4 regions of the Janthinobacterium sp. CG_23.3 genome follow, and region 3 is predicted to be linked to each of the others. Evidence: predicted binding sites of a transcription regulator. Region 3 holds the regulator's gene; each other region holds the start of a gene.
What was found. The regulator FNR, encoded in region 3, switches genes on or off when oxygen is low (the NO sensors DNR and NnrR bind a similar motif). The targets are predictions, from matches to a motif close to TTGATNNNNATCAA.
Positions count from the first base shown of each region.

Region 1 (7,806 bases), on a different contig from region 3:
TACACATCCATATCGAGGGCTCGCTGGAGCCCGAACTGATCTTTGCGCTGGCGCGGCGCAACGCCGTGGCGCTGGCCTATGAATCGGTCGAGCAACTGCGCCTGGCCTACGCCTTCGAGGACTTGCAGTCGTTTCTGGACATCTATTACGCGGGCGCAAGCGTGCTGCTGAAAGAGCAGGATTTCTACGACATGACCAGCGCCTACCTGGCGCGGGCGCAAGCCGACAACGTGCGCCACGCCGAGATTTTCTTCGACCCGCAAACCCACACCGCGCGCGGCGTGCCGATCGAAGCGGTCATCGGCGGCATCCACCGCGCCTGCCAGGACAGCCCGGTCAGCGCCACGCTGATCCTGTCCTTCCTGCGCCACCTGTCGGAAGAGGACGCCTTCGCCACGCTGGAAGCGGCGCTGCCGCAGCGCGACAAGTTCATCGGCATCGGCCTCGACTCGTCCGAGGTCGGCAACCCGCCGGAGAAGTTCGCGCGGGTGTTCGCGCGCTGCCGCGAACTGGGCTTCCACGTCGTCGCCCACGCCGGCGAGGAAGGGCCGCCGGCCTACATTGAAACCGCGCTCGACGTGCTCAAGGTCGAGCGCATCGACCATGGCGTGCGTTGCCTGGAGGACGCCGCGCTGACGCGGCGCCTGGCGCGCGAGCAGATCGCGCTGACGGTGTGCCCGCTGTCGAACACCAAGCTGTGCGTGTTCGACACGATGGCCGAGCACAATCTGCTGCAACTGCTCGACGCCGGCCTGCTGGTCACCGTCAACTCGGACGACCCGGCCTATTTCGGCGGCTACATGAGCGCCAACTTCCTGGCCGTGTTCGAGGCGCTGCCGCTCGGCCTGGCGCACGCGCGCACGCTGGCGCGCAACGGCTTTACCGCCGCCTTCCTGCCGGCCGCGGCCAAGCAAGCCTACCTCGACGAGGTCGACGCCTTTTTCGCCGCCGCCGCCGTCTAAGGCCGTTTAATCGCGTGCGCCGGCGGCGCGTCCGCCCGCCGGCTTTGCCTCCCCCCCCATTGCGTCCGCGCCGTCTGGAACACACCATGTTGAGCCTTTCCCTGAAAATGACCGCGCGCGACTGGCGCGCCGGCCAGTTGCGCTTCCTGCTGGTGGCGCTGATCGTCGCCGTCGCGTCGTTGTCGGCGGTGGGTTTCTTCGTCGACCGGCTGCGCGCCGGCCTGAACCGCGACGCCCACCAGTTGCTGGGCGCCGACCTGGTGGTCAACGCCGACAACCCGCTGAACCCGGCCTGGCTGGCCGAGGCCGAGCGGCGCGGGCTGCGCATCGCCCAAACCGTGGTCTTCCCCAGCATGGCGCAGGCCGGCGAGGGCGAGCAATCGGTGGCGCAACTGGCCTCGATCAAGGCGGTCTCGAAACACTACCCGCTGCGCGGCCGGCTGAAAATCAGCACCGCGCCCGAGCAGGCGGGCGAAGGCGAGGGCGCGGCCACCGAGGCCATTCCGGCGCCGGGCACGGTGTGGGTCGACGCCGGCATCCTGCCGGGCCTGAAGGCGCGCGTCGGCGACACCATCCAGCTGGGCGAGAAGCGCTTCACGATCGCCCAATTGATCGCCAGCGAACCGGACCGCGGCGCCGCCTTCCTCAACTTCGCGCCGCGCGTGATGCTGCCCTTGAGCGAACTGGCCGCCACCGGCCTGGTGCAACCGGGCGCGCGCGTCACCTACCGGCTGCTGCTGGCGTCGGCGTCGGCCGGGCAGGGCGCCGCCGCGGCCGCGTACCAAGCCTGGTTGGAGACGCAGATCAAGGACGCGGCGCTCAAGGGCGTGCGCATCGACTCGCTCGAAACGGGCCGGCCGGAGATGCAGTCGACGCTGGAACGGGCCGACCGCTTCCTGTCGCTGGTCGGGCTGCTGTCGGCGCTGCTGGCGGCGGTGGCCGTGGCGATGGCGGCGCGCCGCTTCATGCTGCGCCACCTGGACGCCTGCGCCATGCTGCGCTGCCTGGGCCTGACGCAAAACCAGGCGACGGCGATGTACCTGATTGAATTCGCGCTGGTCGGCCTGGCCGGCAGCGTGGTCGGCGTGGCGGTCGGCTTCGGCGGCCACCTGCTGTTGCTCGAACTGCTGGGCAAGCTGGTGCAAAGCGACTTGCCGCCGGTGTCGGCGCTGCCGGCGCTGCACGGCGTGGCCACCGGCATGTTGCTGCTGCTCGGCTTCGCCCTGCCGCCGATTCTGCAACTGCGCAACGTGCCGCACAACCGCGTGATCCGCCGCGAGCAGGCGGCGCCGCAGCCGCTGGCCCTGGCCACCTACGGCCTGGGCCTGGGCAGCTTCGTGCTGCTGCTGCTGTGGCAGGCCGGCGACGCGCAACTGGCGCTGCTGACCGCGCTCGGCTTCCTCGGCGGCTTCGCGCTGTTCGCGCTGGTGGCCTGGCTCGGCCTGAAGTCGCTGAAGACGCTGCGCGGCGCCGTCAACCATCAAAGCTGGCGCTTCGCCGTGACGTCGCTGCAGCGCCGCCCCGGCGCCACCATCGTCCAGGTGGTGTCGCTGGCGCTGGGCCTGATGGCCCTGCTGCTGCTGACGGTGGTGCGCGGCGACCTGATGACGGCCTGGCGCAACGCCACCCCGGCGGACGCGCCGAACCGCTTCATCATCAACATCCAGCCGGAGCAGAAGGCCGAGATCGCGCGCCGGCTGGCCGGCGCCGGCGTCGTCAACGCGCCGCTGTACCCGATGATACGCGGGCGCCTGGTGGCGGTGAACGGCGCGGCCATCACGCCGGCGACGTACACCGAGGAGCGCGCCAAGAACCTGGCCGAGCGCGAATTCAACCTGTCGACGATGGCGCAGATGCAGGAACAGAACAAGATCGTCGCCGGCAGATGGTTCGCCGACCGCGCCGGCGCGCCGGCCGAGGCCTCGGTCGAGGAGGGCATCGCCAAGACGCTGAATCTGAAGCTGGGCGACAAGCTGCGCTTCGACATCGCCGGCACGCCGGTGGAGGCGGCCGTGACCAGCCTGCGCAAGCTCGAATGGGGGTCGATGAAGGTGAACTTCTTCGTCATCATCAACCCGGCGGCGATGGCCGACACGCCGCAAAGCTGGATCACCGCGTTCCACCTGCCGCGCGCCCAGGCGGCGCTGGGCAATGCCCTGACGCGCGACTATCCGAACCTGACGGTAATCGACGTCGGCGGCGTGCTCAAGCAGGTGCAGGCGGTGCTGGAACAAGTCGTCACGGCGGTCGAGTTCCTGTTCTCGTTCACGCTGGCGGCCGGCGTGCTGGTGTTGTACGCCGCGCTGATGGGGTCGCAGGACGAGCGCACCCGCGAGGCCGGCCTGCTGCGCGCGCTGGGCGCGACGCGGCGCCAGTTGTCGCAGGCGCAGCTGATCGAATTTATGCTGGTGGGGGCGCTGGCCGGCCTGCTGGCGGCGGCCGGCGCCTCGGCGATGGGCTGGGCGCTGGCGACCTACCAGTTCAAGTTCGAATGGAGCTTCGGTTCCGGCGTCTGGCTGGCCGGGCTGGTGACGGGCGCGCTGTGCGCCATCGCCGGCGGCTGGCTGGGCCTGCGCAACGTGCTCAAGCAACCGCCGCTGCAAACCCTGCGCGAAGGATAGGCGGCGGCGGGCCGGGGGCTCTTTGCCCCTGGTTTTTTTTGGCGTTGGCGCCGCCTCACGCGCCGCCGTGCTCGCGCAGGTGCTGCGCGTAGGGGAACACCGGCCGGTCGAAGTAGTGCGCCGGCAGGTCGAACAGCGCCCAGAAATAGGTCTCGTCGCCGCGGCAGACCTGCGGCGCGCAGCAGTAGCGGTACCAGTTGTCGCCGACGGCGGCGTGGTACATGCCGTCGCCGCCGGCGGCCGAAAAGAACGGCAGCACGCGCTGCTCCAGCAGGGCGCTCAGCAGCGAGGCCGGGGCGTCGCTGTCGCGGGCGATCTCGTACTGCGCGCGCATGCCCTTTTCGGTCTCGACGATCATCAGGCGGGCGTTGCCGTCGCGGTCGAAGAACAGGATGCCGGTCGGGTTCGGGAAGATGTAGTGCTCGACAAAGCCGTGCCGGGCGATCAGCGTGCCGACCACGGCCGCCAGCGCCGGGTCGCCGAGGAACTGGTAGTTGTGCAGCAGCAGCACGTCGCGCAGGGTTTCCGACTGTTCGGCGAAGAAGGCGGTTTGCAGCGCGCGGATTTCGAGTTCCAGCGTGTCGAGCGCGTCGTCCTCGCTTTTCTTGATGTAGCGGTCGATCAGGCCGCGGTTGAAGGCGGTGACGGCGATTTTTTCGTCGGCCGCGCCGGTAAATAGGATTTTTTTGCACGGCAGATCGCGCACCACCTCGCAAAACTCGATGCCGTTCATCTGCGGCATCGAGTAATCGATGACCAGCACCGACGGCACCGAAAAGCGCTCGGCGTGGCCGCTGATGCGGTAGATGCTCTCGATGTCGACGGCGACGTTGCAGTAGTCCGGCGGCAGGTTGGGCGCGTCGAAATTGACCTGCATCGGCGAGGCGCCGCAGCGCGGGCTCTGGCGCAGCCAGCCCAGCGCGGCGGTGGTGTCGTGGAAGGTCTTCCTGGCCAGCGCCGGGTCGAGCTGGAACGACAGGCTGCGCAGGAAGGAGTCGCTGTCGTCGATCAGCACGGTCAGGCTCGGGTGGGTGTAGACGGGCAGGTGCATACGTCGCCTTAATGGAGGCCGGGGATGCCGGGGGGGCCGGGGGCGCGCGCCGGCGCGTTCAGGGGGAATTCCAGCACGAAGATCGCGTAGGCCGTCTCGCGCGAGACGCAGCGGATGCGCGCCTGCCAGGCTTCGACGATTTCCTTGCACAGGGCCAGGCCGATGCCGGTGCCGTTGTGCGCCGGATACGAGTAGAAGCGCTGGAAAATCAAGGGCAGGTGGCGCGGCGCGATGCCGCAGCCGGTGTCGATAAACAGCAGCCGCGGCGTGCGGCGGGCGCCGTCGATGATGATGCGCACGCGGCCCTTGCCGGCGCGCTGCACCGCCTTGAGCGCGTTGCGCAGCAGGTTCAGCAGGATCACCACGGCCAGCTCGCTCTGGCCGGCGAACATGAAATTGCCGCGCACCTCGACCACCACCGAATTTTGCTGGAGCTGGCCGGCGAAGGGATAGCGCTTGATCACCGAGTCGACCGTCGCCGCCATCGAGACCGCCTCGTTCGGCTGCAGGTTGCGGTTGACCGCGCTGGCGCTGAGCAGGAACAGGTCGATCATGTGGTTCATGTGGCGCACTTCGAACTGGATCCGGGTCAGCGCCTCGTGGGCGCTGTCGCTGTTGACCTGGTCTTGCTGCAGCAAGCGGTTCAAGCCGCGGGCGTTGGCGTCGACGCTGGTGAGCGGGGTGCGCAACTCGTGCGCCACGGTGGCCAGTCCGGCGCCCAGTCCGGCCAGCTTTTCCTGCGCCAGCACGTTGCGCCCGACCTTGGCTACCGACAGCACGGCGATGGTGAAGCAGTGGATCGGCAACTGTTGCAGCACCGGCTTGCTCAGCAGCACCGCGCCCTCGCCGGCGATCAGCACGCCGACGCAGGCCAGCGCGGTGCCGACCGCGTAGGCGACGCCGGCCAGCGCCATGTCGAAGTGGAACAGCACGACCAGGCCGACCAGCAGCGTCTGGGTCCAGACCGCCGAGGCGTGGTTCATCAAGAACATGAAGGTGAAGAAAAAGGGGATCAGGTAGCTCAGCGCGACCAGCAGGAAGATGTCGAGTTCGCGCTTGCTGAAGCGGCGCGCGAACAGGCCGATCAGGCACAGGCCGATGCCGATGCAGCGCAGCACCACGTTTTCATAGGTCTGCGGTAAAAAATAGCGCCACGTCACGTAGCAGGCGGGAATCGCGACGGCGCCGATCCAACACAGCAGCACCACGCGGGTGGCGGCGTATTCGTTGGCCCCCAGCAGGGAACGGACCAGGCCAAGCTGCCAATGCATCCATCGTTGTGGTCGTCGTCGGGTCATGGCGTCAGCTTGACTTTTATCAATATCGCATAGTCCATTGAATTGATGTGGAATAGGAAACTATCGGCACTGTAGTTGACATATATCAAGCCCCCGGTTTCCAGTGGCGTCAAGGTTTTGCCTTAGGTCACACAATCATCAGAATAAGGGGAAAAAATGTTATACGCTACCGCCGGCGCCAGCGCCATTTCGGGCCGACCCGCCGCCGAGCACTGCCTGGGCGACTTCGTCGAGCGCCGCATGGACCAGCACCACGTCACGCGCATCGAAAAACTGCTGGGGGGCGAGCATCCGCACGCCTGGCAGCCGCCGCAGCCGGGGGCGATTTTCCTCGCCGGCAACGACTACCTGTGCCTGGGCGCGGAGCCGAGCCTGTTGCAGGCGCAGATGCGCAGCATGGCGGCGAACCAGGGCGAACTGCTGATGTCGGCGGTGTACCTGCAAAGCGGCAGCCCGCAGCACCGGCTCGAGCAAAAACTGGCGGCCTTCATGGGCGCCGAGGACGGCGTGCTGGCGCAGTCGGGCTGGGCCGCCAACGTCGGCCTGCTGCAAAGCATCGCCGGACCGGGCGTGCCGGTCTACCTCGACATGCAGGCGCACGCCTCGCTGTGGGAGGGGGTGCAATCGGCGCAGGCGCAGCCGGTGGCCTTCCTGCACAACGACATGGGGCATTTGCAGCGCCAGGTGGGCAAGCACGGCCGCGGCGTGATCGTCGTCGACGCGCTCTACAGCACCAACGGCAGCCTGGCGCCGCTGTTCGAGCTGCTCGACATCGCCGAACGCAGCGGCAGCATCGTCGTGGTCGACGAATCGCACTCGCTGGGCACGCACGGGCCGCAGGGGGCCGGGCTGGTGGCGCAGGCGGGGCTGTCGGAGCGGGTGCATTTCCGCACCGCCTCGCTGGCCAAGGCGTTCGCCGGGCGGGCCGGCTTCATCACCTGCTCGAGCCGCTTCAAGGGCTACTTCCTGTCGGAGTCGCGCCCGGCCATCTTCAGCTCCTGCCTGCTGGGGCACGAACTGGCGTGGTTCGACGCCGCGCTCGACTTCATCCGCGGCGCCGACGAGCGCCGCGCGGCGCTGCGCCGGCATACGCTGCGCATCCGCGCCGGCCTGCGCGCGCAGGGCTACAACGTCGACGACGGCAGCGAGCAGATCATCGCGCTGGAAGCCGGGCCGGAGCCGCGCACGCTGGCGCTGCGCAAGGCGCTGGAGCGGCACGGCATCTACGGCGCCATGTTCTGCGCGCCGGCGACGCCGAAAAACCGCTCGCTGGTGCGGCTGACGCTGAACGCCTGCCTGAGCGAGGCGGACATCGCGCAACTGCTGGCGGCGTGCGCGGCGATCCGCGACGAAACCGACCTCGGCAGTTGGTCCTCGACGCGCCGCATGGGCGGTCTGGCCCTAGTCTAAGCCGCCCGCCCGCGCGACAAGCCCAGCGGTGTAGCGAGCCGGGGGCGTTGACAGCGCCGTGGCGCGACCTGACTCCCGAGTGCGCTTGCGCTATGATGGCGGCTATGACTGAACCCATTTCCTTGTACCAAACGATAGGCGGCGAGTCCACGCTGCGCGCGATGGTGGACCGCTTTTATGATTTGATGGAGTTGGAGCCGGAGTTCGCCGGCATCCGCGCCATGCATCCGCCCGCCACCGACGGCTCGCGCGACAAGCTGTTCTGGTTTTTGACCGGCTGGATGGGCGGCCCCGACCTGTTCGTCGAGCGTTTCGGCCACCCGCGCCTGCGCGCCCGCCATATGCCGTTCGCCATCGGCACCAGCGAGCGCGACCAGTGGTTGCGCTGCATGGCCTGGGCCATGCAGGACGCCGGCATCGAGGAGTCGCTGCGGTTGCGCCTGATGGAGTCGTTCTTCCAGACC
Region 1 covers NZ_JBJXIB010000165.1:218-8,023, reverse strand. The annotation lists gene ACFDR9_RS25280 (adenosine deaminase) at 1-962, shown strand, start outside; gene ACFDR9_RS25275 (ABC transporter permease) at 1,049-3,583, shown strand; gene ACFDR9_RS25270 (response regulator) at 3,639-4,634, opposite strand; gene ACFDR9_RS25265 (sensor histidine kinase) at 4,643-5,905, opposite strand; gene cqsA (alpha-hydroxyketone-type quorum-sensing autoinducer synthase) at 6,089-7,342, shown strand; gene ACFDR9_RS25255 (group II truncated hemoglobin) at 7,438-7,806, shown strand, end outside.
Region 1: the regulator FNR is predicted to act here: its motif matches at 6,008-6,021, upstream of cqsA (alpha-hydroxyketone-type quorum-sensing autoinducer synthase).

Region 2 (7,806 bases), on a different contig from region 3:
GCGCTGCGCGAAGTAAAAGGCCAGCAGTTTTTCGGCGTACAGGCCGAGGCGGGAGTAGTAGCGGGCGCCGAGCGCGGCGTCGAGCGTCGCCGGGTCGCGCTCCAGCGCCGCCAGCCAGGCGGCGTCGGCGGCGCTGGTGGCGCCCAGGGTGGCGATGCGCCCGCCCCAGTGGGCGCTGGCCGGGTCGAGCAGGTCGGGCGCGTCCAGCAGCCAGGCCAGCGCGCGCACGTGCGGCCGCGTCAGATGGCCCCAGCGGCGCTCGAAGCGCGCCTGGAAGGCGTCGCCCGCCGCCTCAGTCGGCGGCGGCATGCGTGCGCTTGGCCAGGCACAGGTCGCCCCATGCCTTGGCTTTGGTGTCGCTCTGGCGCAGCATGTCCTCGGGGTGGTAGGTGGCGACGACCGGGATACCGCCGAGCCGGCGCACGGTACCGCGCGCGGCGGCCGGGCTGCGTATCAGGCCGCCGGCCGCGGCCTGGCCGATGGTCAGGATGATGCGCCCGCCGGTCAACGCCAGTTCGCGCTCGAGGAAGGGCCGGCAGGCGGCGTTTTCCTCGGCCGTCGGCGCGCGCTCGGCGCCGTCGGCGGCGCCCGGACGGCATTTGACCAGGTTGGTGACGTAGACGTTGTTGTCGGCCTGCAAGCCGATCGCCAGCAGCATGTTGTCGAGCAGTTTGCCGGCGGCGCCGCTGAGCGCTTGCGCGTCGCGCTCGTCGGCGCGGTTCGGGCCGCTGCCGACGACCAGCCAGTCGGCGTTGCGGTCGCCGCGGCCGAACACCACGCCCTTGCGGCTGCTGCCTAGCTGGCAGCGCGTGCATTTGGCGATGGCCGTCTTCAATTCGTTCCAGTCCATCGCGGCGATAGCCTGGTCCGACACCGGAACCGGCGGCGGCGGTGCCGGCGCGTCGTCGAACCACGCGGTCGAGCCGTCCGGCGGCGCGGCGGCGACGGGCCGGGCCGGCGCCGGCGTTGCCGCCGGAACCGCGGCTGCCGCCGCCACGGCGGCGACGGCCGGTGCCGCCACGTCCGCGGCGTCGGACTCGGACCCGGCTGGCGCCGCCAACTCGGCGTCGGGCAAGCCCGCCACCGGCTGGCGCAGGCGCCACAAGGCGCCCACGCCCATCTCTTCGAGGAAAACCGCGCTGCGGCCCGTGCTCTGGTTCATATGTCGAGCCGCATCACAATGGCGTCCTCGCGTTGCTGGTTGGCGCCAGGGTAGTAAGCCTTGCGCCGTCCGATTTGGGAAAAGCCGTAGCGCCGGTAAATCTCCAGTGCGCGGGTGTTGGATGGCCGCACTTCCAGCAGCACCGATTCCATGCCCAGGCCGCGCGCGCAGGCGACCGCCTGGTTCAGCAGGAAACGGCCGAGTCCCTGGCCCTGAATCTCGGCGCTGACGGCGACGTTGAGCAGGTGCGCCTCGTCGACGATGGCCATCAGCAGGAAGTAGCCCAGCAGGTAGCCGTGCTGGTCGCGCAGCACCCAGGCCTGGTAGCCGCTGGCGAGCGAGTCGACGAAGTTGCCACGGCTCCAGGGGTGCGGGTAGACGCATTCCTCCAACCCCAGCACCTCGTCGATGTCGCGCTCGCTCATCGGCTCGTAGTTGAGCCGGGCCAGGTCCCACTGCGGCGTCATAAGGCGGCCTCCGCGGCGGCCTTCGCGTTTTTGATGTCGAGCCGCTCGGCGCTGGTGAAGGCGATTTTATTGCGCAGGTACAGCGGCTGCGCCTCGGCGGGCGCGACGAAGGCGCCGGCGGCGAAGGCGACGCGCGCCAACTGGCCGATCTGCACCGCGTGCGGCATGATGTCGCGGTGCGCGGCGGCGGCGAAGGCGCGGCCCTGGAACGCCGGCGCGTACGCGGCCAAGCCGTTGCCACAGGCGCTGACGGCTTCGCCTTGCGGCTGCACCTCGGCCGGCGCCGACAGGGTCGGCGCGACCACCGCCCGCAAGCCGTCGGCGCCGGCGTAGGCGTACTCGGCCCAGTAGACCTCGCCCATGCGGGCGTCGAGCACGGTCAGGATGGCGTCGGCCTGGTGTTGCTGGTGGCAAGCCAGCGCCATGGCGTCGAGCGTGACCACCGGCACCACCGGCAAGCCGGCACCGAACGCCAGGCCCTGGGCGATGCCGCAGGCGGTGCGCACGCCGGTGAAGGAACCGGGGCCGGAGCCGTAGGCGATCGCGTCGCAGTCGCGCAGCGCGATGCCGGCTTCTTCGAGCAGGCTTTGCACCATGGGCAGGATCGATTGGGAATGGGTACGCACGCCGGAGGAATCGCGGCTGCTGACGACGTCGCCGCGCAGCAATGCGCAAGAGGCGAGTTCGGACGAGGTTTCAATGGCAAGAATGGTAGACATGCGGTATTTTAACCCGCCGCATCCCCTGCCGGGGCTTTCCGCCAACGGTGGCGGGACGCGATCCCGGCCGCCGCCACGACGGTCGCGACGGCGGCCCCGGCTGGCCTGACCGCGCCTACTCCTCGTGCGTGTTGCGCGACGACGAGGCGTGCTCGCTTTTCGGATCGTTGCGGCCGGGGCGGTCGTCGGCCAGCTTGCCGGCGCCGCTGCGCGTCGGCATGCCGGAGCCTTTGACGTTGGCGCCGACGACCTCGGTGCTGCGGGCGGTGTCGGCGCGCGTCTTGGCCGAGTCGGCGCGGGTGATGACGTCGTTGGCCGGGTGGCCGCTGTTGACGTTGCCGCTGCCGAGCTTGCCCCCGCCCTGGTTGGCGTAGGGATCGCCGCGCTCGCGTTCGGCGTCGGTTTTGTCCATCGCGCTGTTGCGGCCTTGCTGCGTGGTGGGTTGCGGTGCGGTCATTGGATGCCTCCAGATTGAGTGTGCGGTTGACACCGCATGCTAGTCAAGCGGGAGCCGATTCGGCATAGGACGGCAAGCCGTGGCGCTGTAGGAGTCCCCCCCCCCCCGGCGTTGCGGCGTCGGTGTTGCGCTTAGTGCAGCGGCGCGCCGGCGCGGTCGTGCGCGCGGCCGGCCGCCGGCGGGCGCGGCGCGGGCTCGGCCGCGCCGGCCAGTTGCCCGACCTGCGCCGCGATGTCGTCCTGCACCAGATGCTGCATCATGTGGCCGACGGCCGGGAACAGTAGCAGTTCGCTGTGCGGCAGCTGCGCGTGCAGGCGCGCCGACTGGCCTTGCGCGCTGACGACGCGGTCGTTGGCCCCGGCCATGATCGTCACCGGCATGCGCAGCTCGCCATAGCGTTTGCGCAAGGCCGCGGCGGCCGGGATCATCAACGCCGCCTCCTCGGCGCTGGCGCGCATCGACAGCGGGCGCAAGGACATCCAGGGCGGCAGGCGGAAGCTGCCGGCGATTTTGCGCGGGCTGAACGCGAAGCGCATCGAAACCGGCCACAGCAGCCGGCCCAGCAACGGCGACAGCGTAAAGCGCATCAGGTCGCCCAGCAGCGGAATCGCCGGGATGGCGGCGTACGGCACGTCGAGCCGCAAGCTGGGGTAGTAGTAGCCCGACAGCAGCACCAGGCCGCGTACGCTGGCGGGAAATTCCAGCGCCATCGCCAGCGCCACCATCGTACCCCAGGAGTGCCCTAGCACAATGGCCGGTTCCGCGCCCAGTTGCAACAGGGCGCCGCGCAGCAGCCGCGCCTGCGCCTGCGGGGTCCACAGCCGGCCGCGCGGGCGTTCGCTGTAGCCGTAGCCGGGCCGGTCGATCGCCACCACGCGGAAATTCCGCGCCAGTTGTCCGACCAGGCCGCACAAGCTGAAATCCTCGGCCATCGTCGCGTTGCCGTGTAACAGCAGCAAGGTCGGCCCCTGCCCCTGCTCGACGTAGTGCAGGCGGACGCCGTCGACGAGCAGGAATTTCCCGCCGGCCGGATGGCGCCGTTCAACCTGGCGAGTCTTTCCGCGCACCACCATATAGGCCAGCCCCATCACCGCCAGCGCGATCCAGCCGGCGCCCGACGGCGCCCCGCCACCCAGTATGAATTTGTCCATCTCGTCTCCTTTTCATCGCCACTTCCATCGGACAGCCAGACGGCGGCGCAAGTTCCGCCGGACGCAACGGCGACTTGATCCGGCGCCGACAATAGCGGCGCGGCCGCCGCCGCCGCGGCCGCACGTACCGCGGCAAGGTAAAATACGCGCATCCGGCGCCAGTGGCGCCATTTGGCATAGATACCATGCACAGTCTGACCCTGAATAATGAAAACCGCGACGACGTGCTGGCAACGCTGGCCGGCGAGCGCTGGATTGTCGCCTGCCTGTGCGCCGCCTGGTGCGGCACCTGCGCCGGCTACCGCAAGGTGTTCGAGGAGCTGGCGGCGCGCCACCCCGACAAGTTTTTCCTGTGGATAGACATCGAAGACCAGGCCGAGGTGGTCGGCGAGCTCGACATCGAAAACTTCCCGACCTTGCTGATCCAATGCGAGGAGCAGGTGGCGTTTTTCGGCACCGTCCTGCCCGACCCGGGCCTGGCGCACCGCCTGGTACAGGCGCAGGCTGCGCACAGCGCCGACGAGCTGGCCGCGTTGTCCGGCGCCAGCGCCGAGCGCCGGCAGTGGCAGCGCGAATGCAATCTACGCGCGCTGCTACGGGCCGCCCAAGCCTGAGGGCCGGATGTCGGCGCGGTTGTCGGCACCCGGCCTCGCCTGCCGACATCCAATTCGCCGGGGCCGATTTTGATCCATATCAAAATTTACCGACATAACAGGGGCAATTAGCCGATTTTGCCCGTTCATTAGAATATCCCTTCAATTTTCACCGATCCCCGCTTGCTAGAATGAAATACAACCTGAGCTTTAATTCATTCTGAATTGCAAGTATTCAGTAACGCATAAGCACGACATCGACATTGCGTTTTCAAGGAATTGGAAAAATATGAAGCATCCTATTCAAGCTTATCTGGTCGGCGGCGGCATCGGCTCGCTGTCTGCGGCGGCCTTCATGATCCGCGACGGCGGCGTCGCCGGCGCCAACATCACCATTTTCGAGGCGGCGCCCTCCGCCGGCGGCAGCCTGGACGGCAACGGCAACGCCGACGACGGCTACACGCTGCGCGGCGGCCGCATGCTCACCACCGACAACTACGAGTGCACCTGGGACCTGTTCAAGTCGATCCCGTCGCTGAGCCATCCCGGCCGCACCGTGTTCGACGAAACCATCGCCTTCAACGAGGAACACATCCCCCATTCGATGGCCCGGCTGGTCGACAGGAACCGCTTCAAGGTTGACGTCAGCAGCATGGGTTTCAGCATGCAGGACCGGCTTGAGCTACTCAAGCTGAGCGACGCCGACGAGGCCACGCTGGGCGCCAGTTGCATTACAGACTGGCTTTCGCCGGCCTTTTTCACCACCGAATTCTGGTACATGTGGGCCACCACGTTCGCCTTCCAGCCATGGCACAGCGCGGTTGAATTCAAGCGCTACCTGCATCGCTTCATGATGGAATTCTCGCGCATCGAAACCCTGGCCGGCGTCAAGCGCACCGTCTACAACCAATACGACTCGCTGGTGCGGCCACTGATCAGCTGGCTGCAGGCGCAGGGCGTCAAGGTCGTGATGGACTGCACCGTCACCGACTTCGACCTGAAAACCGAGGACGGCAAGGTCAGCGTCACCGGCATCCACTGCCGGCGCCACGGCGGCACCGACGTGGTCGGCGTGGCCGACGGCGACCTGGTGTTCTTCCAGAACGGTTCCATGACCGACGCCTCGACCTACGGCAGCATGCGCGACGCGCCGGCGCGCCACACCAAGCACGACAGCGGCGGCTGGACCCTGTGGGAGAAACTGGCGGCGGGCCGCCCCGAATTCGGCAACCCGGCCGCGTTCAACTCCAGCATCCCGGAATCGTACTGGGCCTCGTTTACCGTCACGCTGAAGGACACGTCCTTCTTCGACCAGATGGAGAAATTCACCGGCAACCGCGCCGGCACCGGCGGCCTGGTGACGTTCAAGGACTCGAACTGGTTCATGTCGGTGGTGTTGGCGCACCAGCCGCACTTCGCCGGCCAGCCGGACGGCGTGCAAGTGTTCTGGGGTTACGCGCTGCACCCCGACCGCGTCGGCGACTTCGTTGCCAAGCCCATGTCCGAGTGCAACGGCGAGGAGATCCTGCGCGAGCTGTGCGGCCATCTGAACTTCGACTTCGACACCACCATGACGAAGGCCAACTGCATCCCTTGCCGCATGCCCTACATTACCAGCATGTTCATGCCGCGCGCCAAAAGCGACCGCCCCTTGCCGGTGCCGGCCAATTCGACCAACCTGGCCTTCGTCAGCCAGTTCGTCGAAATCGCCGACGACGTCGTCTTCACGGTCGAGTACTCGGTGCGCGCCGCGCAAATGGCGGTGTACGAATTGCTGAAGATCGATCGCGAAGTACCGCCGATCCACCCGCACGACCACTCGCTGAAGGTGAAATTCGACGCCGTCATCAAGGCGTTCAAGTAAACCGCGGCGCGCCCGCTACGGCGACCGCGTCAAGCAGTCGCCGGGCGCCGGCGTTTCCCGCGCCTGCGCCCCGAGCCAGGCGCAAAACCGGTCCAGCCGGCGGTTCGGCTGCGCCCGGCGTTTCGCCACGTAACGGTAGCCGCTGGCTTGAAAGCCGAGCGGCGCCACCAGGCGGCCGGCGCGGATGTCGTCTATCACCAGAGGTGCCACGGCGCCACGCAGATCCCCAGGCCGCCGATGGCCGCCTCCAACGTGAAGTAATAGTGTTCGAATTCCGGGCCGGCCTGGACGGGCACCGCGCAGCCCAGCGATTCACCCCACATTTGCCAGGCGTTCAGGCGCGTGCGGGTGTGCAGCAGCGGCTGGCCGAGGATGTCGGCCGGCGCCAGCAAGGCGATCCGGGCCGCCAGCGACGGCGCCAGCACCGGGCCGAGGCGTTCGTCGAACAGCGCCAGCACGCCGTCACCGTCGCCGTTGGCGGCGTCGGCGGCGGTGATGACGAGGTCGTATCGCTCGCGGTCGACGTCGCCGGCCCGCTCGGCCGCGCTCAGGCGGATCTCGATGTCGGGGTGCAGCGCGTTGAAACGGTACAGGCGCGGTATCAACCATTTCACGGTGAAGGTGCTGAAACACGACACGTCCAGCGTGCCGGCCGCGTCGTCGCTGACGGCGCGCACCGCCGCCTCGATCCGGTCCAGCGCCGCCGTCAGTTCGGGCAGGAGGGTCTTGGCGGCGGCCGTCAGCAGCGGCTGGTTCTTCGAGCCTTCGAACAGGCTCACGCCCAGCACCTGCTCAAGCTGGCGCACCTGGCGGCTGATGGCGCCGGGCGTGACGGCAAGTTCCTCGGCGGCGGCCGTCATGCGCCCCAGCCGGGCCGCGGCCTCGAAGGCGCGCAGGGAGTTCAACGGTGGCAGGCGGCGTTTCATTGTGAGTTTTCGGCACTTATGTGGTGAGTAAATATCGCTTTTCGGCGGGCTTTCCGGTTTGCCACAATACATCTCCGGCGTGGCCGCGGCCATGTTACCGGATTTCATTTAATTGTGAGGAAAACGCCCATGCCGTTCATTCGTACCAACGTTCACCAAGACACCAGCCAGGAACAGCGCCAAGCCATCGTCGACGGCATCCACCGGGCCCTGGTCGAGAGCATCGGCATGCCGGAGGACGAGCTGTTCAATATGCTGTCCGAGTACCAGTCGCACCAGTTCTGGTGCAGCCGCACCTTCAACGGCATCGCCCGCTCGGAGCGCGTGGTGGTGGTCGAGATCACGCTGCGCCGCGGCCGCAGCGACGCCATGAAGCGCGAGTTGTACGCCGCCATCGCCCGCAACCTGAAGAGCGGCGCCAAGGTCTCGCCCAAGGACGTGCTGATTTTCATGCACGAGAACGATTA
Region 2 covers NZ_JBJXIB010000044.1:12,660-20,465, reverse strand. The annotation lists gene ACFDR9_RS12460 (DUF1853 family protein) at 1-309, opposite strand, end outside; gene ACFDR9_RS12455 (uracil-DNA glycosylase family protein) at 293-1,162, opposite strand; gene rimI (ribosomal protein S18-alanine N-acetyltransferase) at 1,159-1,629, opposite strand; gene tsaB (tRNA (adenosine(37)-N6)-threonylcarbamoyltransferase complex dimerization subunit type 1 TsaB) at 1,626-2,348, opposite strand; gene ACFDR9_RS12440 (hypothetical protein) at 2,464-2,805, opposite strand; gene ACFDR9_RS12435 (alpha/beta fold hydrolase) at 2,937-3,956, opposite strand; gene ACFDR9_RS12430 (thioredoxin family protein) at 4,142-4,570, shown strand; gene ACFDR9_RS12425 (oleate hydratase) at 4,839-6,413, shown strand; partial or broken gene ACFDR9_RS12420 (LysR substrate-binding domain-containing protein) at 6,429-7,339, opposite strand; gene ACFDR9_RS12415 (tautomerase family protein) at 7,469-7,806, shown strand, end outside.
Region 2: the regulator FNR is predicted to act here: its motif matches at 4,640-4,653, upstream of ACFDR9_RS12425 (oleate hydratase).

Region 3 (7,806 bases):
AAATATAAGGCATAGCCCGACTCCTTTCGAATTTCTCGATGCGGCGCCATAACTCGTGCTCCAGTGGTTGAGGCAGGCGCATTAACCAGTCGATCACCACGGTCAGGTCAATGATAATCCTCCTGTCCCGATTTTGCAGCAGGAGCCGTTCGAGTATGAACCACTTCGCGGCCGCGCGGCGGACGTCGTCGCCCTTGGTTTCGCGGGTGGCGAGGTAGGCCGCCGTCACCAGCGCGAACGGGTTCGGGTCGTCCAGCAACTGTTCGGCGCGTCCGGCGAAATCGTCCAGTTTAACAACGGGAAATTGAATCCCCACCGTGCAGCCGAGCAACTGGTAGCCGAAGCTGTCGGGTTTCCAGCCGGCGTTGCCGTCGGCCAGCAGCGCCATGCTGGCGACGGGCCGGCGGTAGCGGTCGAAAATGCGGTAGTTGTAGGTAAACATGCGCTCGGCGAAACGGCTGTCGCGCCGACCCTGCACTTCCAAATGCACCAGCACCCACTGCGGCGCCCCGCCCTTCAGGGTGACCTCGACCAGTTTGTCGGCCAGGCGCTTCCCCAGTTCGGCGTCGTGCGCCACCTGCGCCAATTCCTGCTCGAGGAAGCGCTGCGGGCGCGACCAGTCGATCTCGGCGTGGGCGCGGGGAAAATAGAAGGCCATGAAGTCCGCAAAATACCGGGTCACGGCGTCCTTCCAGGGCGTGTCGTAGTCGTCGTTCGGCGTGCTCATGAGCTAGTGTAGCGAAGCGCGGCGGCGGCGCCACCGCCGCGCGCAAACACCGGCGACATGCACCGGCCGGCCCCAACGCCCCACGTATCGGGGTCGTGGTAGCGCGCCCCCGCGTTAGTGCCTATCTGCAATTGATCTGGTGAATTTTGATCCACATCAAAGTTTTTTGATGGTCGAACCCGTACTCTTTGATGCACTACATCATCAAAGCAATCCCGGGAGAGCACGAGTGGACCATTCACTGAACTACAACTACAAGATCGTCAAGCAATTCGCGATCGCCACCGTAGTCTGGGGCATCGTCGGCATGCTGGTTGGCGTCATCATCGCCGCCCAACTGGCATGGCCGGCGCTGAACCTGGACATACCCTGGCTGACCTACGGCCGGCTGCGGCCGCTGCACACCAACGCCGTGATTTTCGCCTTCGGCATCTGCGGCCTGTTCGCCACCTCGTACTACGTGGTGCAGCGCACCTGCCAGGTGCGGCTGTTCTCCGACAAGCTGGCCGCGTTCACCTTCTGGGGCTGGCAGGCGGTGATCCTGTCGGCCGTGGTCACCCTGCCGATGGGCTTCACCCGCGGCAAGGAATACGCCGAACTGGAATGGCCGATCGCCATCCTCATCGCCGTGGTCTGGATCGCCTACGCGGTGGTGTTCTTCGGCACCCTGCTCAAGCGCAAGGTGGCCCACATCTACGTCGCCAACTGGTTCTTCGGCGCCTACATCATCGCCGTCACGCTGCTGCACGTGGTCAACGCCGCGGCGATGCCGGCGTCGCTGTGGAAATCCTACTCGGCCTACTCGGGCGTGCAGGACGCGATGATACAGTGGTGGTACGGCCACAACGCGGTCGGCTTCATCCTCACCGCCGGCTACCTCGGCATGGTTTACTACTTCATCCCGAAACAGGCCGAGCGCCCGGTGTATTCGTACCGCCTGTCGATCGTCCACTTCTGGGCGCTGATCTTCACCTACATGTGGGCCGGCCCGCACCATCTGCACTACACCGCCTTGCCCGACTGGACCCAGTCGATCGGCATGGTGTTTTCGCTGATCCTGTTGGCGCCGTCGTGGGGCGGCATGATCAACGGCATGATGACCTTGTCGGGCGCCTGGCACAAGCTGCGCACCGACCCGATCCTGAAGTTCCTGATCGTCTCGCTGTCGTTCTACGGCATCGCCACCTTCGAGGGGCCGATGATGTCGATCAAGACCATCAACTCGCTGTCGCACTACACCGACTGGGGCATCGCCCACGTCCACGGCGGCGCCCTGGGCTGGGTCGGCTTCATCACGATGGGCTCGATCTACTACCTGTTGCCGCGCCTGGCCGGCCGGACCAGGATGTACAGCACCCGCCTGATCGACATGCACTTCTGGGTCGCCACCATCGGCATCGTGCTGTACATCGCGGCGATGTGGATCGCCGGCGTGATGCAGGGCCTGATGTGGCGCGCGGTCAACCCCGACGGCACCCTGACCTACACCTTCGTCGAGGGGGTCAAGGCGACCTATCCGTACTACGTGGTGCGCTTCGGCGGCGGCTTGCTGTACCTGAGCGGCATGCTGTTGATGGGCTACAACACCTACATGACCCTGCGCGGCCGCCAATCGGTGACGGCGCGCATTCCCGCGCTGGCCGCGGCCCACGCCTGATTCGGAGTGAGCGATGAAATTTTCACATGAATGGATTGAGAAGAACCCCTGGCTGCTGATCGCGCTGGTGACGCTGGTGGTCAGCGTCGGCGGCCTGGTCGAGATCGTCCCGCTGTTCTTCCAGAAGTCGACCACCGAGCCGATCGCCGGCCTCAAGCCGTACACGCCGCTGCGCCTGGCCGGGCGCGACATCTACGTGCGCGAGGGCTGCTACAACTGCCACTCGCAGATGATCCGGCCGTTCCGCGCCGAAACCGAACGCTACGGCCACTACTCGGTCGCCGGCGAGTTCGTCTACGACCGGCCGTTCCAGTGGGGTTCGAAACGCACCGGCCCCGACCTGGCGCGGGTGGGCGGGCGCTACAGCGACGAATGGCACAAAACCCATTTGAACAAGCCGCGCGACCTGGTGCCCGAGTCGAACATGCCGAACTATCCATGGCTGGCGAAAACCGCCCTGGTGCCGGCCGAGATCGCGCCGAAAATGCGCGCGCTGAAACGCCTGGGCGACCCGTACAGCGAGGCCGAGATCGCCGCCGCGCCGGCCGCGCTGGTGGACAAGACCGAAGAAGACGCCCTGATCGCCTATCTGCAGGGCCTGGGCACATTAATCAAGACAAGGAACTAGCATGGCAATCGAGAACCTCTTTGACAGCGCCAGCAGCGTCATGACGGTGGTTTCCTTCACCACCTTCCTGGGCATCCTGTGGTGGACCTTCGTGACCCGGCGCAGCAGCGACTTCGACAGCGCCGCGCAACTGCCGTTCGCCGACGACGCCGCCGACATCGTCGTGGGGGAGGGCGGCCATGTCTGACTTCACCAGCGGTTTCTGGAACATCTACATCGTCGTGCTGTCGCTGCTGGGCATCTTCGGCTGCGGCGTGCTGCTGTACTCGCAGTCGACCCACAAGGTCGGCGCGCTGAAGGACCACGACGGCCCGGTCGGTACCACCGGCCACATCTGGGACGAGGACTTGACCGAGCTGAACACGCCGATGCCGCGCTGGTGGATGTGGTTGTTCTACATCACCATCGTGTTCGCGCTGGCCTACCTGTTCCTCTACCCGGGCCTGGGCACCTACGCCGGCAAGCTGGGCTGGAAGTCCAGCGGCCAGTACCAGGGCGAGCTGGACAAGGCCGACGCCGACTACGGCCCCCTGTTCAAGCAATTCCTCGGACAGGACCTGAAGACGGTGGCGGCCAACCCGACCGCGCACGCCGTCGGCGAGCGGCTGTTCCTGACCTACTGCGCGCAATGCCACGGCTCGGACGCGCGCGGCAACAAGGGCTTTCCGAACCTGACCGACAAGGATTGGTTGTACGGCGGCACGCCGGAGATCATCAAGACCACCATCCTGCACGGGCGCAACGGCCAGATGCCGCCGATGGGCGCGGCGCTGGGCAGCGACAAGGACGTGGAAAACGTCGCCCACTACGTGCTGAGCCTGTCCGGCTCGACCGCCGACCCGATCAAGGTGGTGTTCGGCAAAAACAAGTTCGGCGCCTGCATGGCCTGCCACAACGCCGGCGGCACCGGCAACCAGGCGCTGGGCGCGCCCAACCTGAGCGACAAGATCTGGCTGTACGGCGGCAGCGCCGACACCGTCATGGAAACCATCCGCAAGGGCCGCAGCAACGCCATGCCGGCGTTCGACGACTTCCTCGGCGAGGCCAAGGTACATGTGCTGGCATCGTACGTGTGGAGCCTGTCGAACCCGCAACCTTGATAGGCGAGCAGCCATGAGCGATCCCGCCCCCCAAGTGATCAAGATGTACGCGGCCCGCGAGGAGATTTATCCGCGCGAGGCGAAGGGCCGCTATGCCAGCCTGCGCTGGGTCTGCGTCTGGCTGACCCAGCTGATGTTCTACGGCTTGCCGTGGCTCAGCTGGAACGGCCGCCAGGCCCTGCTGTTCGACCTCGGCACGCGCAAGTTCTATATCCTCGGCGTGGTGCTGTGGCCGCAGGACTTCATCTACCTGGCGGCGCTGCTGATCATCTGCGCCTACCTGCTGTTCCTGGTGACGGCGATCGCCGGGCGGGTCTGGTGCGGCTTCGCCTGCCCGCAAACGGTGTACACCGAAATCTTCCTGTGGATCGAGCGCCGCATCGAGGGCACGCGCAGCGCCCGCATGCTGCTCGACAAGCAGGGGCCGTCGCTGCGCAAGGCGGCCAAGAAAACCGCCAAGCACCTGGCCTGGGGCGCGGTGGCGCTGTGGACCGGCTTCACCTTCGTCGGCTATTTCACGCCCATCCACACGCTGGCGCACGAGGTGGCCACGCTCAGCTTCGGGCCGTGGGAATGGTTCTGGGTGCTGTTCTACGCGCTGGCCACCTACGGCAACGCCGGCTGGCTGCGCGAGCAGGTCTGCAAATACATGTGCCCGTACGCCCGCTTCCAGAGCGCGATGTTCGACCAGGACACGCTGATCATCACCTACGACGTCAAGCGCGGCGAGCCGCGCGGCGCGCTCAACAAGAAGGCCACGCCGGCCGTCGCCGCCAAGACGGGCGACTGTATCGACTGCACCCTGTGCGTGCAGGTGTGCCCGACCGGCATCGACATCCGCCAGGGCCTGCAGTACGAATGCATCGGCTGCGCCGCCTGCGTCGACGCCTGCAACACGGTGATGGACAAGATCGACCGCCCGCGCGGCCTGATCCGCTACAGCACCGACCACGCGCTGGCCAACAATTTCAGCGTCGAGCAGATCCGCCAGCGCGCGCTGCGCCCGCGCGTGCTGATCTACACGGCGATCCTGGCCGTCATCACCGCCGCCGTGGTCGGCTCGCTGGCGCTGCGCACGCCGCTCAAGCTGGACGTGATCCGCGACCGCGGCGCGATGGGGCGCGAAGTCGAGGACGGCATGGTCGAAAACGTCTACCGCCTGCAGATCATGAACACCGCGGAGACGCCGCACCGCTACAAGGTGAAGGTGTCGGGCCTGCCGAGCCTGGCGCTGGTCACGCCCGACGAGGTCAGCGTCGGCGCCACCGAAACGCTGGCGCTGCCGGTGCGCCTGCGCGCCGCCCACGGCGCCGGGGCCAAGGGTTCCAACCAGATCGCCATCGAGTTGACGGCGCTCGACGACCCAAGCCTGCACGTGATGGAAAAAGCGGTGTTCTTTGTGCCGCGCTAAGCAATAAAGGAGAAACCATGTCGAACGTATTGCCATTGCGCCCCCTGGCGCCGGCCGAACGCCCCTGGTACACGCACCGCTGGCCGTGGTTGCTGATGCTCGGCCCCTTCATCGTCATAGTGGCCGGCAGCTACACCGGCTACCTGGCGTTTTCGCGCCAGGACGCGCTGGTGGTGGGCGACTACTACAAGAAGGGCAAGGCGATCAACCAGGACTTGCGGCGCGACCGCGCGGCCAGCGCGCTGGGGCTGACGGCGGCGCTGCGCTACGACGCCGCCAACGCCGTGCTGGTGGGCAAGATCGACAGCCACGGCCTGCCCTACAGCGCGCCGCTGCTGCTGCACCTGGCCCATGCGACGCAACCGGAGAAGGACATCAAACTGGCGGTCCAGCCCGACGCGCAAGGCAACTTCAGCGCGCCGCTGGCGCTGTTCGAGCGCAGCCGCTGGCAAGTGCTGGCGGAAAACGCCCGGCGCGACTGGCGCCTGGATGGCAGTTGGACCTGGCCGACGCAGCGCGCCGTGGCGCTGCGCAGCGATTGATGGGATTGCCGCAGGTCGGTTAGCCCAGCTCCGTTACACGGCGTGGGCCAGCCGACCGGCGTCGCCGGCGGCTTAGGCGCAAGCCTCCGGCGTACCGGCGGTAATCGCCTTCAGCATGGCCGGATTAAGGATTTCAATTTCGCGGTTGCTGACGCGCAGCCAGCCTTCCTTCTTAAACTTCGACAACAGCCGGCTGATGCTCTCGATGGTCAGCCCCAGGTAGTTGCCGATTTCCTCGCGCGACATGCGCAGCTGGAACGTGACGCTCGAATAGCCGCGCGCCTCGTAGCGCGAGCCCAGGTTGACGATGAAGGCGGCGAAGCGCTGGGTCGCCTGCATATTACCCAGCAACAGCATGACGCTTTGCTCGCGCGTGATCTCCTGGCTCATCATGCGGTGGAAATGGCGCAGCAGCGTCGGCATCTCGCCGAGCAGCTGTTCAAGGCTGGAAAACGGGATTTCGCACACCTCGCTGTCTTCCAGCGCCACCGCGTTGCAATGGTGGCGGTCGGCGCTGATCGCGTCCATGCCGAGCAGCTCGCCGGCCATCTGGAAGCCGGTGATCTGCTCCTCGCCGCCGGCGTTGATCTGGTAGGTCTTGAAATGGCCGAGGCGGATCGCGTACAGGTTGACGAACGGGTCGCCGATGCGGAACAGCGTGGCGCCGCGCGGCACCTTGCGGCGCCGGCCGATGATCTGGTCGAGCCGGTCCATATCGCCCATGTCCAGGCCCATCGGCAGGCACAACTGGTGCATGCTGCAGGTGGAGCAGCGCGCGCGCAACACCTCCACGGGAACGCGGGGCAGGGTCAGGGCGGGCAGTTCTGTGAGCATAGCGGGATATACCTATTCGGAGGCTGTCATGGAGTTTATCGCATCCCGACGTTACCAAGTGGCAATAGCCCACTAAACGACCCGGGGTTGGTCGATTTAATTATATGGCAACTACGCCGGGGCGGCCGCTCCCGACGCCAGGCGCCCGCCTCAGCCCACCAGATACTCGCGCGCCAGCAGCCGGGCGCAGTGCAGCCGGCTCTTGGCGGCGGCCGCCGTCAGGCCGAGCAGGGCGGCGATTTCGGCGATGCTCAGCTCGGCGAAATCGCGCAACAGGATCATGTGCAGATAATCGGCCGGCAGCGATTCGAGCGCGTTCACCAGGTCCAGCCGCAGGCCGGCCGTGTCCTGCGCGGCCAGCCAGCGTTCGGCGCGCTCGTCGTCGTAGGGAGCGTGGCGCAGCGCCAGACGGGCCAGCTTGCGGCACTCGTGCCGCACCACCTTGAACAACCAGCCGGAGAACGCCGCCAGCAGGCGCACCGAGCCGAGCCGGCGCGACAGCACCAACAAGGCCTCCTGGACGGCGTCGTCGACGTCGCTGAGCAGGCAGGAGCGCCGGGCGTAGCGGCGGATGTCGGGCTGGCACAGCCGCAGCAACTGCGCCAGCGCGGCGGGATCGCCGCCGTGGGCGGCGTCCAGCACCGGTCGGTGTTGCTCAGCGAGCGTCATCGGCGCGGCCGGCGCGGTCCAGGCGGCGCCCGAGCAGCGCGCACATCGGACAGAAACCGAACAGCCCGGAGGCGACGAGGCCGGCGCCGCCGAGCGCGAGGCCGACGCCGGCCGCGCCGCCAAGCGCGAGCACGCCGAAGGCGATCGCCAGCAGGCCGGCGACGGCGCGCAAGAGCCGCTCCCAACCCGGTACATTTTTCATATAGAACATATTTTTCCCTTTCGACGGTGGCGAGGA
Region 3 covers NZ_JBJXIB010000018.1:25,974-33,779, reverse strand. The annotation lists gene ACFDR9_RS07145 (Rpn family recombination-promoting nuclease/putative transposase) at 1-727, opposite strand, end outside; gene ccoN (cytochrome-c oxidase, cbb3-type subunit I) at 957-2,384, shown strand; gene ccoO (cytochrome-c oxidase, cbb3-type subunit II) at 2,398-3,012, shown strand; gene ACFDR9_RS07130 (cbb3-type cytochrome c oxidase subunit 3) at 3,014-3,199, shown strand; gene ccoP (cytochrome-c oxidase, cbb3-type subunit III) at 3,192-4,112, shown strand; gene ccoG (cytochrome c oxidase accessory protein CcoG) at 4,126-5,523, shown strand; gene ACFDR9_RS07115 (FixH family protein) at 5,541-6,065, shown strand; gene fnr (fumarate/nitrate reduction transcriptional regulator Fnr) at 6,138-6,899, opposite strand; gene ACFDR9_RS07105 (sigma-70 family RNA polymerase sigma factor) at 7,050-7,568, opposite strand; gene ACFDR9_RS07100 (DUF2892 domain-containing protein) at 7,555-7,779, opposite strand.

Region 4 (7,806 bases), on a different contig from region 3:
TTGCAGGTAGTCGCGCTGCTTCGGGTCGGCCACCGACTTCAACGCCAGGTGGGCCATGCCGATGATGCTGTTCATCGGCGTGCGGATCTCGTGGCTCATGTTGGACAGGAAGTCGCTCTTGGCCTGGTTGGCGGCGTCGGCCTGCACCTTCAGGTTGTGCAGCTCGGTGACGTCGGTCGACAGGCCGATGACGGCGTCGATGCGCTCCTCGTGCAGCAACGGCACCTTGACCGTCCACAGGTGGCGCGCCTCGCCGTCGCGGTCGACGTACTGCTCCTCGGTGGTGTGCTTGACGCAATCCTCGAACACCTGCTTGTCGAACTCCCAGGCGGCGTCGGCGCGCGCGGCCGGCATCAGCTCGCGGTCGAGCTTGCCGATAATGTCCGCCACCGGCCGCCCCAGCACCTCGGCCATCTTGGCGTTGGCGTAAATGTAGCGGCGGTCCTGGTCTTTCATGTAAACGTGGGCGTCGATGTTGTTGAGCACCGTGTCGAGCAGCACGCGCTGCTCGATGGCGTTGCGGCGCGACGAGTACAGCGTGAAAAAGTAACCATAGATCAGCATGCTGCCGGCGAAGCCGGTAAACAGCGCCAGCCACGGGAACAGGCGGTCGAAGCCGGTGTACAGGTCGGTCTTGCGGACGCGGAACTGGGCCTTCCACAGGCTGCCGTTGAAGTCGATCGGCAGCACCGTCTCGAAGAAGTCGGCGGCCTCGGCGGCCGGGGTCGGGTCGGCCTCGGTGCTGCCGTTGTCGTTGAACAACAGGCGGTCGGTTTTCTCCAGCACCAGGCGGCGCAGCTCCGGCTCGGTGGCGTTGTCGGCGAACAGCGACAGGCGCACCTGGCGCAGCGCCATCTCGTCGAGCGCGCCCTGCACCAGCTTGGGAATACTGAAACCGATACCGACCGCGCCCAGGTAGGCGGCGCGGCGCGTCGCCGTGTCGAGCAGCGGCATGCCGCGGCGGTACACCGGCAGGCGCATGCCCAGCGCGATGTGGCGCGGCGGCCCCTGGACGATAATCGGCTGGCCCGACGAGCTGACCAGGCCGGAGTCGCGCGAATGCTCGAGCACGCGCCGCACCGCCGGCGTGGCGGCGATATCGACGCCGAACTTCTCCTTCAGCGTCGCCATCGGTTCCATATAGGTCAGCACCGAATACCACGAACGCCGCCCGGCCGGCCTGATGGCGAAGTCGGGATAGCCGCCCGGCTGGAGGCTGGTGTCGGCGCGCACCTCCTTTTCGAAGGCGTCGCGCTGGGCGTCGTCGAGCGACTGCGCGTACGTCAGCGCCTCGATGGCCGGAAAATGCCGCGGCAGGTCCAGGCCGGTGACGTATTCGTGGAATTGGCCGCGGCTCAGCGAGTCGGCGGTGCGAAACAGCGCCACCAGCCCGCGCACCAGGTCGGAATAGGCCTTGACCCGCGCCGACAAGCCGTACTGGGTGCTGCGGGCAACGTTGTCGAAGCGCTGGCGCGCGTCGTCTTCGACCGTCTTGGCCGCCGCCGCGTACAGGGCCGCGCCGATCAGCAGCGCCAGCGACAGGCCGGCGCCCCACAGCGGCAATTTTGAAACCATCCAACCCTTGCCAAACTTGCCAAAAATCCGCATCGTCAATCGCTTTATCGTCTTGCCATGCAGCGCCGGTGGAACCGGCAGCCGATCGCGTTGCCAGGAGACTTCATTCCAGCAGGATACTATCAAAGGCGGTGGACGACCACCCCTTCGCGCGGACGCGCGTCAAAGGCGGCGCGCGGCGGCGGCGCCGCGCGGCGGACGTAAAAAAACCCGCACGCGGCGGGTTTTCCACAACAAGAAGGCGGGTAGCCGACTTATTTGCTGGCTTTGCGGCGAGCGGTGAAAGCCAACAGGCCCAGACCGGCAACCAGCATGGCGTAGGTGCCTGGCTCTGGTACTGCCGACACGTTCATGGTCAGCGTGCCGCCGTACGAACCGCCCTTGGCGACGTTTTTGATGTTACCGGCGAAGTTGAAGCCGTACATGCCGGTTGGCAGGACCGACGCCAGGTAGAAACCGTTAGCGTCGTAGGTCGTGTCCAGCGCGGTGTGGCTGTTGTCGGCGTTGATTTTGAAGAACGACAACGAGGTGTTGTTGATCGTAGGAACCAGGAATTTGCCGACTTTGGTGGCGCTCAGGGTGATGGTGCCAACTGGATCGCTGGTGCTCGCCGCTGGCACGTTGAACAGGAAGTCGTCCGAGAAGCTCGCCACGCCTGGACCGTAGGTCGCGCTGAAGCTGGCGCTTTCGCCGTTGAAGTTCAGCACGGTGGTAGCGGCGCTGGCCGAAGCGGCTGCGAACATGGATACGGCGATCAGTGCGGAGCCGGCTACTTTAGCGAAAAAAGATGTGTTCATTAAGATATTTCCTATTGTTGTGCTTAAATTGGGAGGTAAAAACATGCTCTGTATCAACGTTTTAAACTCAACTACAAGTTTTATTTCCGTTAACGTTGTTTCATGCCGCTAATGTAACACAAAATACTCGGATGGCAATATAAAAATAGAATCTTTCATGTTTTTGATGCAACGCAAACATCGTACAGAAACAAGTGGACGGAAAACAACACAATTTCATTTCCCTGCGGAAATGACACGTTTCGCGCGGCGCCATGGCGCCACTCCGCTGGCATCAAGCGGCAAGCCGCGCCGGCCGAACTTTCCGGCGCGGCGCGGTGTCTAACTGTCGAGCTAACACGGCTTGGCGGGAGGATCTATGCGCACGAAAGCGGCGGCAACGGTGCTGTTGGGCATGCTGGCGGCGATGGCGGCCGGGAACGCGCGCGCGCAAGCCCCGTTCGAGCACCGCGAGTTCGACGCCACCCTGGAGGCGGCGTACCGCGCGGCGCCGGGCGGCGGGCGCAGCTTCGCGCTGCACTTCAACTATCCGGGCGCGCCGCGCGAACAGGCCGTCACCTGGCGCTTGGAGCTGCTCGGTCCATCCGGGCGGCCGGTGCAGCGCTGGTTCGGCGTCGAACGCCTGCTCGAGGGTCCCGTCACCCTGCGCATCCCGTGGGCCGGCCGGGCCAATGCCGCGGCCCTGCCCGACGGCGTCTATCAATTGCGCCTGCGCGCGCTGTCGCGCGACCGCGCCGCGGGCGCACCGGCGCGGATGGCGTCGCGGCGCGCCGGGCCGGCGGCCGACGCCGCCCTGGCGGCGGTCGAACGCACGCTGGCCGGCGACCAGCCCGACCTGATCGAGCAACGCTGGGACATTATCGTCGGCAACCCGGCGCCGCGCGCCATGCCCGCCTTCCGGGCGCTGCCCGGGCGCGCCGACGTCGCAGCCGGCGCCGCGGCCGCACCGGCGCCGGCCGCCCTGCCCTTCACCGTCTACTATGGCAATCTGCACAGCCAGACCAACCACAGCGACGGCGGCGCCGACGTGGCGCACTGCGCCGGCGCCCAGCATCCGCAAAGCGGCGCGTTCGGTCCGGGCGACGCCTACGCGTTCGCCCGCGGGCGCGGACTCGACATCCTGGTCACGTCCGAGCACAACCACATGTACGACGGCTCCGACGGCACCAACGGCAACGCCGATCCGGTCAGCGCGCAAGCGCTGTACCGCGCCGGCCTGGCGCAGGCGCGCGAATTCAACACCGGCCATCCCGACTTCGCCGCCATCTACGGCCAGGAATGGGGCGTCATCAACAACGGCGGCCACCTGAACATTTTCAACAGCCAGGAACTGCTGGGCTGGGAACGCAACGACCGCCAGCAACTGCTGGCCGACACGCTGACGCCCAAGAACGAGTACGCCGCCCTGTACGCGCTGATGCGCGAGCGCGGTTGGATCGGCCAATTCAACCACCCGGCGCTAAGCGGCCAGTTCCGTGTCGGCGGCGTGCCGTTCGGCTACAGCCCCGACGGCGACGAGGCCATGGCCCTGTGCGAAATCATGAACAGCTCGGCCTTCTCGACCAACCTCACGGAGACCGAGAGCCACCGCAGCAATTACGAACTGGCCTGCAACAAGGCGCTCGAAGCGGGCTACCACGTCGCCTTCAGCAGCAACCAGGACAACCACTGCGCCAACTGGGGCGCGTCCTACACCAACCGCACCGGCATCCTAATCCCCAACGGCGTCGCGCTGTCGCAGGCCAGCGTGTTCGAGGCGCTGAAGGCGCGGCGCGTGTTCGCGACGATGGACAAGGCGTCGCAACTGGTGCTGACCGCCAACGGCCACCTGATGGGCGAACGCTTCAGCAACAGCGGCCCGCTGCATTTGCTCGTCAACCACGCCAACTCGGCGGGGCGCGGCGTGGCCACGGTCGCCGTCTTCGAAGGCGTTCCCGGGCGCAACGGGGCGGTCACGCAACTCTCCCGCGAGGCCGCCACCACCATCACGCCGGCCGACGGCGAGCATTACTATTACGCCAAAGTAACGCAGGACGACGGCAACGTGTTGTGGTCGGCGCCGGTGTGGGTCAACCAGCGCGGCTGCGAATAGCAGACGCCGCTGCGGCGGGACTCGCCCCCCACCCCGGTCCGGCCCCAGGGCTACGCCCTTGGCGTCGATTCTTACCGCCCGCTACTTTTCCAAATGAACATGGCGACGTCGATGTGCGCCCGCCAACCACGCGCGCTGGTGCTCTGGAGCAATTCATGTCACAGTGTGCTTACTGTCGCCCACTCCGCGCGGCTTGGCCACACATGAGAGACATCCGAATGCGAGCATATCGAAAACTGGCTGGCGACGCCCCGCGGGCACAGGCCGCCGTCGGCGGCGGGCACGCCGGCGCGGACGCCGACCCCTACCAGTGGCTGGAAGATGTCACCGGCGACAAGCCGCTGGCCTGGGTGCGCCGGCACAACGCCGCGACCCGGCATGAAATCGAGGGCCGGGCCCAGTTCGCGCCCATGCACGCGCGCCTGAAAACGGTGCTCAATTCCAGCGAGCGCATCCCCTACGTCAGCAAGAACGGCGCGCACTACTACAATTTCTGGCGCGACGCCGGGCATGTGCGCGGCATCTGGCGCCGCACCACGCTGGCGCAGTTCCAGCTGGCGCAGCCGGACTGGGAAACCGTGATCGACCTCGACCAGCTGGCCGAGGCCGAACGCGAAAACTGGGTCTGGGGCGGCGCGTCCTGCCTCTACCCGCTGGGCCAGCGCTGCCTGGTCTCGCTCTCGCGCGGCGGCGGCGACGCCCACGTCGTGCGCGAATACGACATCGAGCGGCGCGCCTTCGTCGAGGACGGCTTCATGCTGGCCGAGGCCAAGGGCGGCGCGTCCTGGATCGACCTGGACACGCTGCTGGTGTCGACCGACTTCGGCGCCGGCTCGCTGACCAACTCCGGCTACCCGCGCATGGTCAAGGAATGGCGCCGCGGCACCCCGCTGGCGCAGGCGCGTACGCTGTACGAGGCCACGCCCGACGACCTCGGCGTGGGCGCCTACCGCGACTTCACGCCCGGCTACGAGCGCCAGTTCATCGAGCGCCAAAGCGGCTTCTACAGCAGCGAACTGTTCCTGCGCAGCGGCGACACGCTGACCCGGATCGCCAAGCCCGACGACGCCAACGCCTACACGGTGCGCGACCAGTTGATTATTGACCTGCGCTCGGACTGGCAGGTCGGCGGCAAGACCTATCCGCAGGGCGCGCTGCTGGCGACCGACTTCGTCGACTTCCTGGCGGGCGGGCGCGACTTCGAGCAGCTGTTTACGCCGACGCCGACCAAGTCGCTCGACGGCCTTACCGCCACCCGCGGCGCGCTGCTGCTGAACGAACTGGAAAACGTCAGGAACCGCATCGTCGAACTGCGCCGGATCGATGGCCGGTGGCAACGCCGCGCGGTCGATGCGCCGGCCTTCGGCACGCTGGAGCTGAGCGCGCTCGACCCGATCGACTCGGACCAATACTTCCTGACGGTGACGGACTTCCTCAACCCGACCACGATGTACCTGGCGCAAGCCGGCGACGACGCGCGCGCCAGTCTGAAGGCGCTGCCGGCGTTCTTCGACGCCCGGCCCTACACGGTGCAGCAGTTCGAAGCGCGCTCGGCGGACGGCGTCGGCGTGCCCTACTTCGTCATCATGGCCAGGGATACCAAGCTCGACGGCAAGAACCCAACCGTGCTGTACGGCTACGGCGGCTTCGAGGTGTCGATGAAGCCGTTCTATAGCGGCGTTACCGGCGAAGCCTGGCTGAACAACGGCGGCGTCTACGTGCTGGCCAACATCCGCGGCGGCGGCGAATTCGGCCCGCGCTGGCACCAGGCGGCGTTGAAGGAGCAGCGCCAGCGCGCCTACGACGACTTCATCGCGGTGGCGCAGGACCTGATCGCGCGCCGGCTCTCCAGTCCCCGCCACCTCGGCATCATGGGCGGCAGCAACGGCGGCCTGCTGGTCGGCGCCGTGATGGTGCAGCGGCCCGACTTGTTCAACGCCGTGGTGTGCCAGGTGCCACTGCTCGACATGCGGCGCTACAGCAAGCTGCTGGCCGGCGCCTCGTGGATGGACGAATACGGCGACCCGGACGACCCGGCGCAATGGGCCTACATCGGCAAATACTCGCCGTACCACAACGTGAAGGCGGGTCGCAACTATCCGCGCGCGCTGTTTACCACCTCGACCCGCGACGACCGCGTCCACCCCGGCCACGCGCGCAAGATGGTGGCGAAAATGCGCGACCAGGGCCACGACGTGCTGTATTGGGAGAATTTGGAGGGTGGCCACGCCGGCGCGGCCAACAACGACCAGCAAACGCAAATGTGGGCGCTGACTTACACATTCCTGCTGAATCAACTGCAGTAGGATTCCCGTAGGTCGGGTGTAACCCGACTGGCGTCGGCGGCGGCGCGGCGTCGGATGACGCGTTCGCCTCGGCGGCCTGCGCATCCGACCTGCGGCAGCCGTCAAGCTAACGCATTTCCAGCGGCACCTTGCGCCGCGGCGGCGGAAACGCCCGGTCCAGCTCGGCCAGGTCCTGCGCCGCCAGCACGATATCCAAGGCCGCCCGGTTGTCCTGCACATGGGCCGGATTGACCGCCTTCGGAATGGCGATCACGCCGTCCTGGCGCAGCAACCACGCCAGCGCGATCTGCGCCGCGCTGGCGCCGTGGCGCGCCGCGACCGCCTTCAGCGCCGGCGTTTCCAGCAGGCGCTTCTGCTCGCCCGGCTCCGACGCCAGCGGCGAATACGCCATCAGCGGCACGCCGTGCTGGCGGCACCACGGCAGCAAATCCCATTCAATACCGCGGCGGCCCAGGTTGTACAGCACCTGGTTGCTGGCGAGCGCCGCGCCGCCGGGCAACGCGGCGGCCTCCAGCATGTCGCCCGTGTCGAAGTTGCTAACGCCGAAATCGCGTATCTTGCCGGCCCGTTGCAAAGCCTCGAACGCCTCCAGCGTCTCCTGCAGCGGCACCGCGCCGCGCCAGTGCAGCAGGTACAGGTCGAGGTGGTCGGTGCCGAGCCGGCGCAAGCTGCGCTCGCACGCGGCCCGGACGCCGTGGCGGTCGGCGTTGTGCGGATATACCTTGCTGACCAAAAACACCTGGTCGCGCCGGCCGGCGATGGCCGCCCCGACCACCTCCTCGCTGCCGCCGTCGGCGTACATCTCGGCGGTGTCGATCAGCGACATGCCGAGGTCGAGGCCCAGTCGCAGGGCGTGAATTTCGCGTTCCTTCTGGGCCGGGTCTTCGCCCATGAACCAGGTGCCTTGTCCCAGCGCGGCAATCGGCCGGCCGGATGGCAGTAGTAATGTCTTCAATCTCGTCTCCGCATTGGCTGGCGCAGCCATGTCCATGAACAAAACGCCTAGCCTAACAGTTTTCCGCGCCGGCCAGCGCCG
Region 4 covers NZ_JBJXIB010000010.1:49,606-57,411, forward strand. The annotation lists gene ACFDR9_RS04965 (CHASE domain-containing protein) at 1-1,575, opposite strand, end outside; gene ACFDR9_RS04970 (FxDxF family PEP-CTERM protein) at 1,830-2,372, opposite strand; gene ACFDR9_RS04975 (CehA/McbA family metallohydrolase) at 2,731-4,464, shown strand; gene ACFDR9_RS04980 (prolyl oligopeptidase family protein) at 4,683-6,770, shown strand; gene ACFDR9_RS04985 (aldo/keto reductase) at 6,877-7,725, opposite strand.
Region 4: the regulator FNR is predicted to act here: its motif matches at 2,536-2,549, upstream of ACFDR9_RS04975 (CehA/McbA family metallohydrolase).